DNA from 2 places in the Pseudomonas sp. FG29 genome. Region 2 is predicted to be linked to the other one. Evidence: predicted binding sites of a transcription regulator. Region 2 holds the regulator's gene; the other holds the start of a gene.

The links. Region 2 encodes sigma-54, which starts transcription at its own class of promoters, with help from an activator protein. Its sites were predicted from a motif close to ANTGGCATNNANNTTGCTNT; they were not measured.
Region 1: ACODS1_RS09660 (ammonium transporter) is a predicted target of sigma-54. The motif match lies at 3,791-3,810, and genes of this name have one in related genera.

What each region holds. Positions count from the first base shown of each region.
Region 1 covers NZ_JBMDJU010000006.1:182,206-188,088, reverse strand. The annotation lists gene ACODS1_RS09675 (heme-dependent oxidative N-demethylase family protein) at 1-317, opposite strand, end outside; gene ACODS1_RS09670 (PDR/VanB family oxidoreductase) at 328-1,272, opposite strand; gene ACODS1_RS09665 (dimethylamine monooxygenase subunit DmmA family protein) at 1,269-1,814, opposite strand; gene ACODS1_RS09660 (ammonium transporter) at 2,376-3,680, opposite strand; gene ACODS1_RS09655 (GGDEF domain-containing protein) at 4,105-5,304, shown strand; partial or broken gene ACODS1_RS09650 (nitrate- and nitrite sensing domain-containing protein) at 5,723-5,883, shown strand, end outside.
Region 2 covers NZ_JBMDJU010000007.1:44,214-50,096, forward strand. The annotation lists gene rapZ (RNase adapter RapZ) at 1-565, opposite strand, end outside; gene ptsN (PTS IIA-like nitrogen regulatory protein PtsN) at 568-1,032, opposite strand; gene hpf (ribosome hibernation-promoting factor, HPF/YfiA family) at 1,045-1,353, opposite strand; gene ACODS1_RS09930 (RNA polymerase factor sigma-54) at 1,453-2,946, opposite strand; gene lptB (LPS export ABC transporter ATP-binding protein) at 3,083-3,808, opposite strand; gene lptA (lipopolysaccharide transport periplasmic protein LptA) at 3,808-4,347, opposite strand; gene lptC (LPS export ABC transporter periplasmic protein LptC) at 4,334-4,900, opposite strand; gene ACODS1_RS09950 (KdsC family phosphatase) at 4,909-5,430, opposite strand; gene ACODS1_RS09955 (KpsF/GutQ family sugar-phosphate isomerase) at 5,430-5,883, opposite strand, start outside.

The DNA.
Region 1 (5,883 bases), on a different contig from region 2:
TCGGTGCTCAGATGCTCCATCAGCATTTCCAGGGTGTCCCAGGCGGCCTGGGCCATGTGCGGCATCACCAGGCAACGCTGCGGATCCTTCTCCAATACGCAGGCACGCTCGGCCATCTCCGAGACATAGTGCTCGTCGATGTCGAACCAGTGCTCGAACACCGAGCCTGGCTCGCGCGGCGTGGCGGGCTCGATGTTGACCGAGTACATGTAGCTGTCCTCGGGAAACGGGAAGGGAAAACGGGCGATGGCCTGCGGGCTGTTGCTGAAGGTGAAATCGTCCCGGTAGGTTTCCAGCGGTTTCATCACGACGGGCATGGCGGATTCCTCAAAGATCGAGCAGCAGCGTGCCGGAGCAGCCGCCACGGGAAACACAGGGCATCAGCGCGGCGCCACGCTGTTGCTCATCCAGATAGTGATCGCGGTGCTCCACCTCGCCGCTCAGGTAGCGCGTGGTGCATTGCCCGCACACCCCGCCCCGGCACAGGTTGGGCACCTCCACACCGGCAGCCTCCAGCGCTTCGAGCAGGCTGTGGTCGCCCGGCACCTGCAGGCGCTGGCCACTGCGCGCCAGCTCGACGGTGAACGGCTGGCCTGGCTCGGGCGCGGCGAAGGCTTCCCAGTGCAGGCGCCCGGCCGACCAGCCATGGGCAGCAGCAAGCACCTTGAGTTCATCGAGCAGACGCTGCGGGCCGCAGACGTAAAGGTGGCTGCCAAGCGGCTTGGCGCTGAACAGATCGGCGCAGGACAGGCGCTGGCCGACAGCAGCGTCGTAGCCATGGAAGCGCTCGCCCAGACGTTCGCGCAGCTCATCAGCGTAGGCGTCGGTCAGGCCGCTGCGGTAGGCGTAGTGCAGTTCGAACGAAGCGCCTTGTGCCTTCAGCTCGGCCAGGTAGGCCATGAACGGCGTGATGCCGATGCCACCGGCCACCAGAATGTGGTGACGGGCCTGCGAATGCAGGGCGAACAGGTTGCTCGGCACACCTATCTGCAACCGGTCACCGACGCGCACCTGCTCGTGCAGGTAACGCGAACCGCCGCGCGAGGCCTCCTGCAGTCGGACGGCGATACGATACACGCCGGTTTCACGCGGATCGCCCAACAGCGAATAGGCGTTGCGCAGCGTGCGCCCTTCGATAGGCAACACCACCTGCACGTGGCTGCCGCAGGAAAAACCCGGCAGCGCGCCGTCGAGCGCGGCGAAACTGAACTCGCGTACCACAGGCGTCAGTTGGCGCACAGCGGTAACCTGCACCTCGATCATCGCGCTCATGCCGGCACCTCCGCCGCATAGGGGCTGTCCGGATCGATGCAGACGCCCATGTAGGCGCCTAGGCGCTGGGAGAAATGTTCGCGCACGAACAGCTTCACCCGGCACTGGCCACAGGTGCATTCGCCTTCGCTGCCGATGTCCTGGAAATGCCCGCAGTGCACGCAGTACAGGCGGCGTCGCGCGCCTTGCTTGAACAGTTCGATCTCATCGCCGAGCAGGCCGGTATGGCGTGCCAGGCGGTACACATGCCAGAGAAAGCTTTCATCGCCACAGACATACAGCCGGGTGCCGGCCTGCGCCTGCTCCAGCAGCATCTGCAGGCGCAGGTAAAGCGCCTCGATACTGGGCAAGCCCTCCTGCTCGGCACTGCCTGGCAGCGTCTCGCCCAGGCACAGCAGCAGAGTCGGCGCCGGATCATCGAGCAGCGCGGTAGCGGCACTGGCCTGCTGGGCGACCACGATGCGGCGACTGGCCGGTTGCCGGGACGCCTCGGTGGCATAACGTGGGGTACTGAACAGGGGTTCGGTACTGGATGCGGTCATCGGAAACCCTCCCGGGTGAGAGCAAGGCGATGGTCGATTGGCCTCCAGAGAAAATTCTCTGAGAGAACTTTTTGTTCTCATGAAGAAAGCACGGACTGTGCCATTTCCGTCATCCCGCGCCAGCGTGGGCGCCGGCCCCTGCAACCATCCCGCAAGCCGGCAAAGACTGCACAAGCGCAGGGCAAAGCGCGCCACTGCGGCGCATCAGGAGGATTTCTGAACAGAGGGTTTGAGGGGTGAAGAAGTGGTGGTGATGGGATGGAAATGGACTGGCGGACTGTTCGCCTAAGCCCGCCCTTATATCTCGAGCAACGCCCTTCAGTGAGGCTATGGTTCCCGAGCGATCATCGGGGGATAAGTTGCAAGCCGAGTGCGCCCGCTAAGTCATTGTGGGAGGCGCTTCAGCGGCGACAATCGCGGCTAAAGCCCCTCCCACAGGATGCAGCCGTAGGGCGGACCGGGACGCCGGCCGCTCGTAGCGTCAGCGACCAATCCACCAGTCCGTCTCCGGACTGCCATCAGGATCGATTTCCCCCGAGACTCCGCGAATGACCTGTTTCGTCAGTTGGAGTACTTGTAGCCCACCTCGCCATGCGCAGCGAGATCCAGGCCGTCGATCTCCTGCTCTTCATCCACGCGTAGCCCCCCGCAGAACAGCGCCGCGATCTTGAACGCCACCCAACTGGTCAGCGCCGAGAAGAGGATGCTGAACAGCAGTACGCCGGCATTGACCTGCAATTGATCGAGCAGGCCACGCTCGCCGGTGAAGCCCTGCCCACCCAATTCGCTCAGAGCGAACACCGGGGTCAGCAGACCACCGAGGATGCCGGCCACGCCATGCACGCAGAACACGTCGAAGGCATCGTCCAGCCCCATGGCGGGCTTGAGCTTCTCAACCGCCCAGACGCACACCGGCGCGGCGATCAGCCCCAGGACGATGGCGCCCATGGGGCCGACGTAGCCACAGGCCGGGGTGATCGCTACCAGCCCGGCGATGGCGCCGGACACCGCGCCGAACAGGCTCGGCTTACCGCGGTGCACACCCTCGACCAGCATCCAGGCCAGTGCCCCAGCGCAGCTGGCGAGCATGGTGTTGACCATCACCAACATGGCGAAACCACTGGCCGCCAGGGCGCAACCGCCACAGAAGCCGAGCCAGCCGACCCATAGCAGGCCACCGCCGATGAAGGTCATGGTCATGTTGTGCGGGGCCAGCGCCGACGTGCCGTAGTCGCGCCGCCGGCCGATCAGCCAGGCGCCGACCAGCGAGGCGATGCCCACGTTCAGGTGCACCACGTTGCCACCGGCGAAATCCTGCACGCCTAGGTTGAACACCCAACCACCGCCCCAGGCCATGTGCGCCATGGGGATGTAGTTGAGCGTCAGCCAGACCGCCATGAACAGCATCACCGCCGAGAACTTCATGCGCTCGGCGAAGGCGCCGACGATGATCGCCGGGGTGATCGCGGCGAACAGCAGCATGAACAGGAAGTACAGGTATTCGGGAATGGTGCCGACCACGGAGTCGGTGCCAACGCCCTTGAGGAACAGCTTGTCCAGCCCGCCGATCAGTGATTGCCAGGAACCACCGTCGGTGAAGCACAGGCTGTAGCCGTAGATGGCGAAGAGCACCGACATCAGCGATGCCGTGCAGAACACCTGCATGAGGATCGACAGCACGTTCTTGCCACGCGCCATGCCGCCATAGAACAGCGCCAGGCCAGGCAGGGTCATCAGCAGCACCACCAGCGAGCAGAGCGCCACGAATGCCGTGTCACCACTGTTGACCACGGGCGTCTCGGCCGCCTGCACGGCGGCACTGCCCAACAACGGAACAAGCCCCAACACGATACGACTACGGGTCATCGACTACAGCCTCCAATCAGGGAACCGTGCTGCGCGGCCTATCGCGCAGCATCGGCATACGAGACCCTGCCGGAATATATCCTGACAGGAATTTTTATTTCCCATAAGGCATAGCAATCCCCTTGCCAATTGGAAATATCCAATTACAAATAAATAAGTCAAATAAAATCATAAGGTTAAAAAGTCATACTCGATTGCTCGGATATTCGCCGACAACATGCCTCCCCGTCTTGGTGCAGCGAAGGACACAACGGCTCAGCCGCGAATACCCGATAAAAAACCAGCCACCCCCTCCCCAGCCATCAGGTAGCGGCGTAATAATGGCGCGCCCTTGCAAACATGCAGCAGAACGCCACCATCCCGACAGGCGCATGCAATTGCCCCCAACAGAATGTGTCATGAAGAAGCACAGGAATCCGGCCCGATGAGCGCCTCAGAGTCAGGCACCGCCTCCTCCAGACAATCGGCCTGGGTAATTCCCGCCGCCCTGCAGACGGCCTACCAGCGCTATGTCGTCGAACAGCATGGGCGCTTCCTGCTGGCGATCAACTTCATCGCCATGATCGCCTACGACCTCTACGTCTTTGCCGATGCCCTGCTGATCCCCGACATGGCGCTGGAGTCCCTGCTGCTGCGTGGCGGCATGAGCCTGATCGGACTGGTCAACATCTACCTGGTGTTCTGGCGGTATCGCAACATGCTGCTGATGGACATGCTGATGCCGGTGCACGACATCATCTCCACCATCGCCTGGTTCGAACTGCTCAAGCGCAGCAGCTCACCCGACGTCCCCACCTTCGTCTACGCCTCGGTGGTGTTCATCATCCTGGCCAACCTGGGGGCGCGCTACAGCTTCCGTGGCATCCTCGCCTGCTCCGCCGCGATCTCGGGGATCATCCTGTACAACCAGTGGCTGCTGCATGATGGCCAGAGCAAGCCGGTGCTGGTGTTCAGCATCGCTTACCTGCCGGTGCTGCTGTTCAGCCTGTTCATCAGTTGGACCAACATCAACGGTGTGCGCCGGGCCTTTCTCGACGATCAGGAAAAGCAGCGCCAGCGCGACGAACTGGCGGCACTCAACCTGCGCCTGAGCGAACAGGCCAGCACCGACGCGCTGACCTGCGTCGGCAACCGCCGCGCCTTCGATCTCGCCCTGGAAGATCACTGGCAGCAGATGCAGCGCAACGGCCGGCCCTTCGCCCTGCTGTTGCTGGACATCGACTTTTTCAAGCCCTTCAACGACCACTACGGTCATCAGGTCGGCGACCAGTGCCTGTGCGAGGTCGCTCGCTGCATCAGCGCCGGCCTGCGTCAGGGCCAGGGCAATGTCTACCGCTATGGTGGCGAAGAGTTCGTCGTGCTCCTGCAGATCACCGATGTCGCGGATCTGAAGGCCCTGGCCGAGCGCTTGCGCGAGCAGGTGGCCAATCTCGGCCTCGAGCATCAGCACCGCCCCGATGGGCTGAACCACCTGACCATCAGCATCGGCGCCTGCACCACCCAGGCAACGGGCGTGCAGCAGGCCCATGACCTCTTCGCCCAGTGCGACCGCCTGCTCTACCAGGCCAAGCAGCAGGGCCGCAACCAGGTGTGCAGCCAGTTGCTGCATGCCCGGCCGACCTGACCTCACAGACCGCCGCGAAGCAGAGAAAAACGACGGTTCGTTGCTGCCGGTCAAAAGGCGCCCGGCGATTCTCTCTACTCTAGCCTTCGAGCCCTGGCTGCCGCGCCCATGCACGCGGCGGCCATGCTTGTGCGCTCATCATTAGCGGATCGCGTTAAAGAAACCCGCCGCACGAACGATGAGCTGTTCATGCAACGTGCTCAGGAATGCGCCTCTGAGCGATGTCGGCAGCAACGATCCGTGATCTGGGTCGGCCATCGGCTCATAGGGCGCAGCCACCTTGAAGCAGCCGATGCAACGAAGTGCAACCGAAGGGACGGCAAGATCCCTGACCGCCAAAACCGCCATTGGCCAACAGGCCTCTGGCAATCGTCGTTCGCCTGCCAACACTCATTTCAGACGATAGGCTCGTACCACCATGCTGAAAAATGCCCCGCTGAGCGTGAAACTCCTCCTCATCCTGATATTTCCCCTACTCGGCTTCCTGGCCTTCTCCGCCCTGTATGTCGCCGGCAAATACCAGACCCTGACCGAGATGAACAATACCGTGGCCGCCAGTGACACCGCGCAGGAGATCAG
Region 2 (5,883 bases):
GCGCGTCGAACACCAGATCGGCGTCCACGGGCATGCCACGTTTGAAGCCAAAGGACTCGACGAGAAAGGCCGTCCCCGTCTGTGCCTGCCCTAGCAGGCGCAGCTTCAGCGCGTCGCGCAACTGGTAGAGGTTCAGGCGAGTGGTATCGATGCGCAGGTCGGCGAGATCGATGATCGGCGCCAGCAACTGCGTCTCGTAGGCGATGGCCTCGGCCAGCGAGCGATGTTCGTTGGTTAGCGGATGACGCCTGCGGGTTTCCGAGAAGCGCTTGAGCAGGGTGTCGTCTTCGGCGTCGAGGTAGAGCACCTCACAGCGGATGCCGCGCTTGTTGACCTCGCTGAGCAACTCGGGAAAGCGGCGCAGCTGGCTCAGCAGGTTGCGTGCATCGATGGACACCGCAACCTGTGGCAGCAGCAGGTCACTGTGCGGCAGAAAACGCTCGGCCAGCTCTGGCAACAGGCTCGCCGGCAGATTGTCGATGCAGTAGAAACCGTTGTCTTCGAGTACATCGAGGGCGGTGCTCTTGCCGGAGCCGGAGCGACCGCTGACGATGATCAGGCGCATGATTATTGACCGTTCTGGATGTCCACGACGACCTGATAGAGCGCCTCGCTGGTCGGCGCCTGACGCAGGCGTTCGCGGACGTCCTGGCGGTCGAGCATGCTGGCGATCTGGCGCAGGAGTTCCAGGTGCGCGTCGGTAGCAGCCTCTGGCACCAGCAGCACGAACAGCAGATCGACCGGTGCACCGTCGATGGCGTCGAAGTCGACGGCCGTGTCGAGGCGCAACAGGGCACTGATCGGGGCGCTGCAGCCAGCCAGGCGGCAATGGGGAATGGCGATACCGTTGCCGAAACCGGTAGAACCGAGTTTCTCGCGGGCAATGAGGCTTTCGTAGATGTCCTGGTTATCCAGGTCAGCAAGATCACGAGCAACCAGGCTGGCGATCTGTTCGAGCACGCGCTTCTTACTGCCGCCCGGCACGTTCACCAAGGAACGGCCGGGGGTCAGGATGTTTTCAAGTCGGATCATGGAGGGGAAATGTCAGCGGGCTGTAGCGCCTTGCAGGCGGTCGAGCTGCTTTTCCTTGTGCTTGATGAGTTGACGGTCGAGTTTGTCGGCCAGCAGGTCGATGGCGGCGTACATATCCGTATGCTCAGCGTTGGCGACGACCTCACCGCCGGCAACGTGAAGGGTGGCTTCGATCTTTTGCTTGAGCTTCTCGACTTCCATGATCACCTGAACGTTGGTGATCTTGTCGAAGTGGCGTTCCAGTCGGCCGAGTTTCTCGCCGATGTAGTCACGCAGGGCGTCGGTCACATCCAGCTGATGTCCACTGATGTTGACTTGCATACCGCTTTCTCCTTGTTGCCTTGTGTAAGAGGCAGGTCATGAGTCGACCTACCACCGGAACACCTTGGCCTGTTCGCGTGTGCGATCAGTCTGGCTTGCTCACATCAGGCGCTTGCGTTCACTGGATGGTGCGATACCGAGAGACTCGCGGTATTTGGCAACTGTCCGACGGGCGACCTGGATGCCTTGTGCCTCCAGTAAACCAGCGATCTTGCTGTCACTCAACGGCTTTTTCGCGTTTTCTGCGGCGACCAGTTTTTTGATGATGGCGCGGATCGCGGTGGACGAGCATTCGCCGCCTTCGGAGGTGCTGACGTGGCTGGAGAAGAAATATTTCAGCTCGTAAATGCCACGTGGGGTATGCATGAATTTCTGCGTGGTGACGCGCGAGATGGTCGACTCGTGCATGCCCACCGCTTCGGCGATGTCATGCAGCACCAGGGGCTTCATGGCCTCGTCACCGTAGTCGAGGAAGCCGCGTTGATGTTCGACGATCTGCGTGGCCACCTTCATCAGGGTCTCGTTGCGGCTCTGCAGACTCTTGATGAACCAGCGCGCTTCCTGCAACTGGTTGCGCATAAAGGTGTTGTCGGCGCTGGAGTCGGCGCGTTTGACGAAGCCGGCGTACTGCGCATTGACGCGCAGACGCGGCATGGCCTCTTGGTTCAGTTCCACCAGCCAGCGGTCGTTGTGCTTGCGCACGATGACGTCCGGCACCACGTATTCCGGTTCGCTCGATTCGATCTGCGAACCCGGGCGCGGGTTGAGGCGCTGGATCAGGTCGATGACCTGCTTGAGCTCGTCTTCCTTGAGCTTGGTGCGGCGCATCAATTGGGCATAGTCACGGCTGCCGAGCAGTTCCAGGTGATCGCTGACCAGACGCTGGGTTTCGGTCAGCCAGGGCGTGCTGGCAGGCAACTGACGGAGTTGCAGGAGCAGGCATTCACGCAGATCACGGGCGCCGATGCCGGCTGGCTCGAATTGCTGGATGCGGTGCAGTACGACCTCGACTTCATCGAGTTCGATGTCCAGTTCGGGGTCGAAGGACTCGGCCACTTCCTCGAGGGTTTCCTCCAGGTAGCCGTCGTTGTTGATGCAGTCGATCAGGGTGGCGGCGATCAGCCGATCCTTGTCCGACATCGGTGCGAGGTTGAGTTGCCACAGCAGGTGGCTGTGCAGGCTTTCACCAGTGGAGGTGCGGGTGGTGAAGTCCCACTCGTCATCATCGTTGCTGGGCAGGCTGCTGGCGCTGGTCTGGTAGATGTCTTCCCAGGCAGTGTCGACCGGCAGCTCGTTGGGAATGCGTTCGCCCCACTCGCCTTCCTCCAGGTTATCAACCGTCGGAGTGGCTTCCTGGTAGCTCTCTTCCTTGCTCGGCGCGGGGGCAGCGCTTTCGGCGCCATCGGCCATCGGGTCGCTGTTGTCGAAGTCGTCGCCATCTTCCTGGCGCTCGAGCATGGGGTTGGATTCCAGCGCCTCCTGGATCTCCTGCTGAAGATCCAGAGTAGACAGTTGGAGGAGGCGGATAGCCTGTTGCAGCTGCGGTGTCATCGTCAGCTGCTGGCCCATCTTGAGGACTAGCGAAGGTTTCATTGCAGACCTTAATTTACTGGCGAGTTACGCCTTCCACATCAGGGCGCCGAAGCGCCGCCAGGAAGCAAATTATATGCCTGAAAAACGCTCATTTGCCTAGGGGCTGTCCTATTCCTGTCATGTAAATGCAGGTCATTTACAGACGGAACTCGTGGCCCAGGTATACCTCTTTCACGGTCTGGTTGGCGAGGATGGTCTGAGCATCGCCTTCTGCGATCAGTTGCCCGTCGTTGACGATGTAAGCAGTCTCGCAGATATCCAGGGTTTCGCGCACGTTGTGATCGGTGATCAGAATGCCGATGCCCTTGGCCTTGAGGTGATGGATGATCTGCTTGATATCGCCTACCGAGATCGGGTCGACACCGGCGAAGGGTTCGTCGAGCAGGATGAACTTCGGATTGGTGGCCAGGGCGCGAGCGATTTCCACGCGGCGGCGTTCACCGCCAGACAGGCTCATGCCCAGGCTGTCGGCGATATGGTGGATATGGAATTCCTGCAGCAGGTTCTCCAGTTCCGCCTGGCGGCCGCTGCGATCCAGATCCTTGCGCGTTTCCAGAATGGCCATGATGTTGTCGGCCACCGACAGCTTGCGGAAGATCGAAGCTTCTTGGGGCAGGTAGCCGATACCCGCGCGGGCGCGGCCATGCATGGGCTGGTGGCTGACGTCCAGATCATCGATCAGCACGCGCCCCTGATCGGCCTGCACCAGGCCGACGATCATGTAGAAGCAGGTGGTCTTGCCGGCGCCGTTGGGGCCGAGCAGGCCCACGATCTGGCCGCTTTCGATGTTCAGGCTGACGTCGCGTACGACCTGGCGACCCTTGTAGCTCTTGGCCAGATGCTGGGCTTTGAGAATAGCCATTACTGTTGCTGATCCGCAGGTTTGTTCTTCGGCTGGATGACCATGTCGATGCGCGGACGCGGCATGCTCACGTTGTTACCGGTGGCACGGCCCGCATTGACGATCTGGCGGCGGGTGTCATAGACGATTTTCTCGCCTTCGAAGGTGTTGCCTTCCTGGATCACCTTGGCCTGGTCGATCAGAACGATGCGCTCGTTGCTGGCGAAGTACTGAATGGTCTTGCCGTAGGCTTTGACGATCTCCTTGTCCACGGCCGGCTTCTGCTCGTAATAGGCGAGGTTGCCCACCGAGGTGAATACGTCGATGTCGCCGCTGGCGGTTTGCGTGATGGTCACGGTGTCGCCGGTGATCTTCAGGGTGCCCTGAGTGATGATCACATCGCCGCGGTAGACCGCTACGCCCTGCTTGTCATCCAGCTCTGCCGTGTCGGCCTGGATGCGGATCGGCTGGTCGCGATCGGAGGGCAAGGCCCAGGCGGCCGCGCTTCCCAATGCGGCGCCGAGGCTGATAATCAGGGGGAGGGTATTAACGAACCTCATGCTGGCCTCTTACGTTGGACTGCAGGATCATCCTGCTGTCATTCAAGTACGCTTTCATTCCTTGTGCCGTGGTCACCCCGTTGGCCGCAACGATTCTAACGGCTTGCTCGGTCTGCGCATATTCCTTGTCAGGAATCACGGTCATGCGGCTGCTGGTGATGATGGTCGGACGATTCTTGGCGTCGGTACGGGCGATACGTACATCGTCGATCAACTCGACTTCCGCTCCGCCGGGCGATACCTCGGCGCGCTTGCTGGTCACTTTCCAGGGCAGGTCGGTGCCGCGATAGAGATCCAGTTGAGGGTTCTCGACCTGGGTAACATCAGTGCTCTTGAGGTGTTCGAGTTTGTCGGCCGTCATGCGGTAATGCAGTTTGCCGTCGTCCTGGAACTGCACGGTATGAGCGCCGACTGCATAGAAGTCGATGACGTCATCGCTGGCGGCTTGCTGCGCCGTGCCGGCGCTTTCCGGTGCGATGTTCCAGTAGCCCAGCGCGCCGACCAGTACGGCGATCAGGGCGAAGATCAGGAGGTTGAGTGCTTTGCGCGGCATGCTGTGCCCTACAGGTAAGCGGCTTGTGCCGCGTCCAGCGTGCCTTGGGCACGCATGATCAGTTCGCAGAATTCGCGGGCGGCGCCCTCGCCGCCGCGGGCTTGGGTTACGCCATGGGCGTGCTGGCGGACGAAGCCGTCGGCGCTGGCCACGGCCATGCCGAGTCCGACCCGGCGAATCACCGGTAGGTCCGGCAGGTCGTCGCCAAGGTAGGCGACCTGTTCATAGCTTAGGCCGAGTTCGGCGAGCAGGCCGTCGAGGACGACGAGTTTGTCTTCGCGGCCCTGAAACAGATGCTGGATACCGAGATTGTTGGCGCGGCGTTCGACCACCGGCGTCTTGCGGCCGCTGATGATGGCGGTGCGTACGCCCGAGTTCATCAGCATCTTGATGCCGTGGCCGTCGAGTGTGTTGAAGGTCTTGAACTCGCTGCCGTCTTCCAGAAAGTACAGGCGGCCATCGGTCAGGACGCCGTCGACGTCGAATACGGCCAGTTTTACGGCGCGTGCACGTTGTAGCAGGGTATTCATCACATCACTCCTGCGCGCAGCAGATCGCCGAGGTTGAAGGCGCCCACTGGGCGATTCTTCTCATCGACAACCACCAGTGCGCTGATCTTGTTGTCTTCCATGATTTTTAGAGCCTCTGCCGCGAGCATTTCCGCATGCACCGTCTTGCCGTGGGCGGTCATGACCTCGTCGATACTGGCAAGACGCACGTCGATGCCCTTGTCCAGGGCGCGGCGCAGGTCGCCATCGGTGAAGATGCCGGCCAGGCTCCCGTCATTTTCCAGGACGGCGGTCATGCCCAGACCTTTCTGGGTCATTTCCAGCAGGGCGTCGCGCAGGCTGGTGCCGCGTTGCACCAATGGCAGCGTATCGCCCGCATGCATGACGTTCTCTACCTTGAGCAGCAGGCGCCGACCCAGTGCGCCACCTGGGTGAGAGAAGGCGAAGTCTTCGGCGGTGAAACCGCGCGCTTCG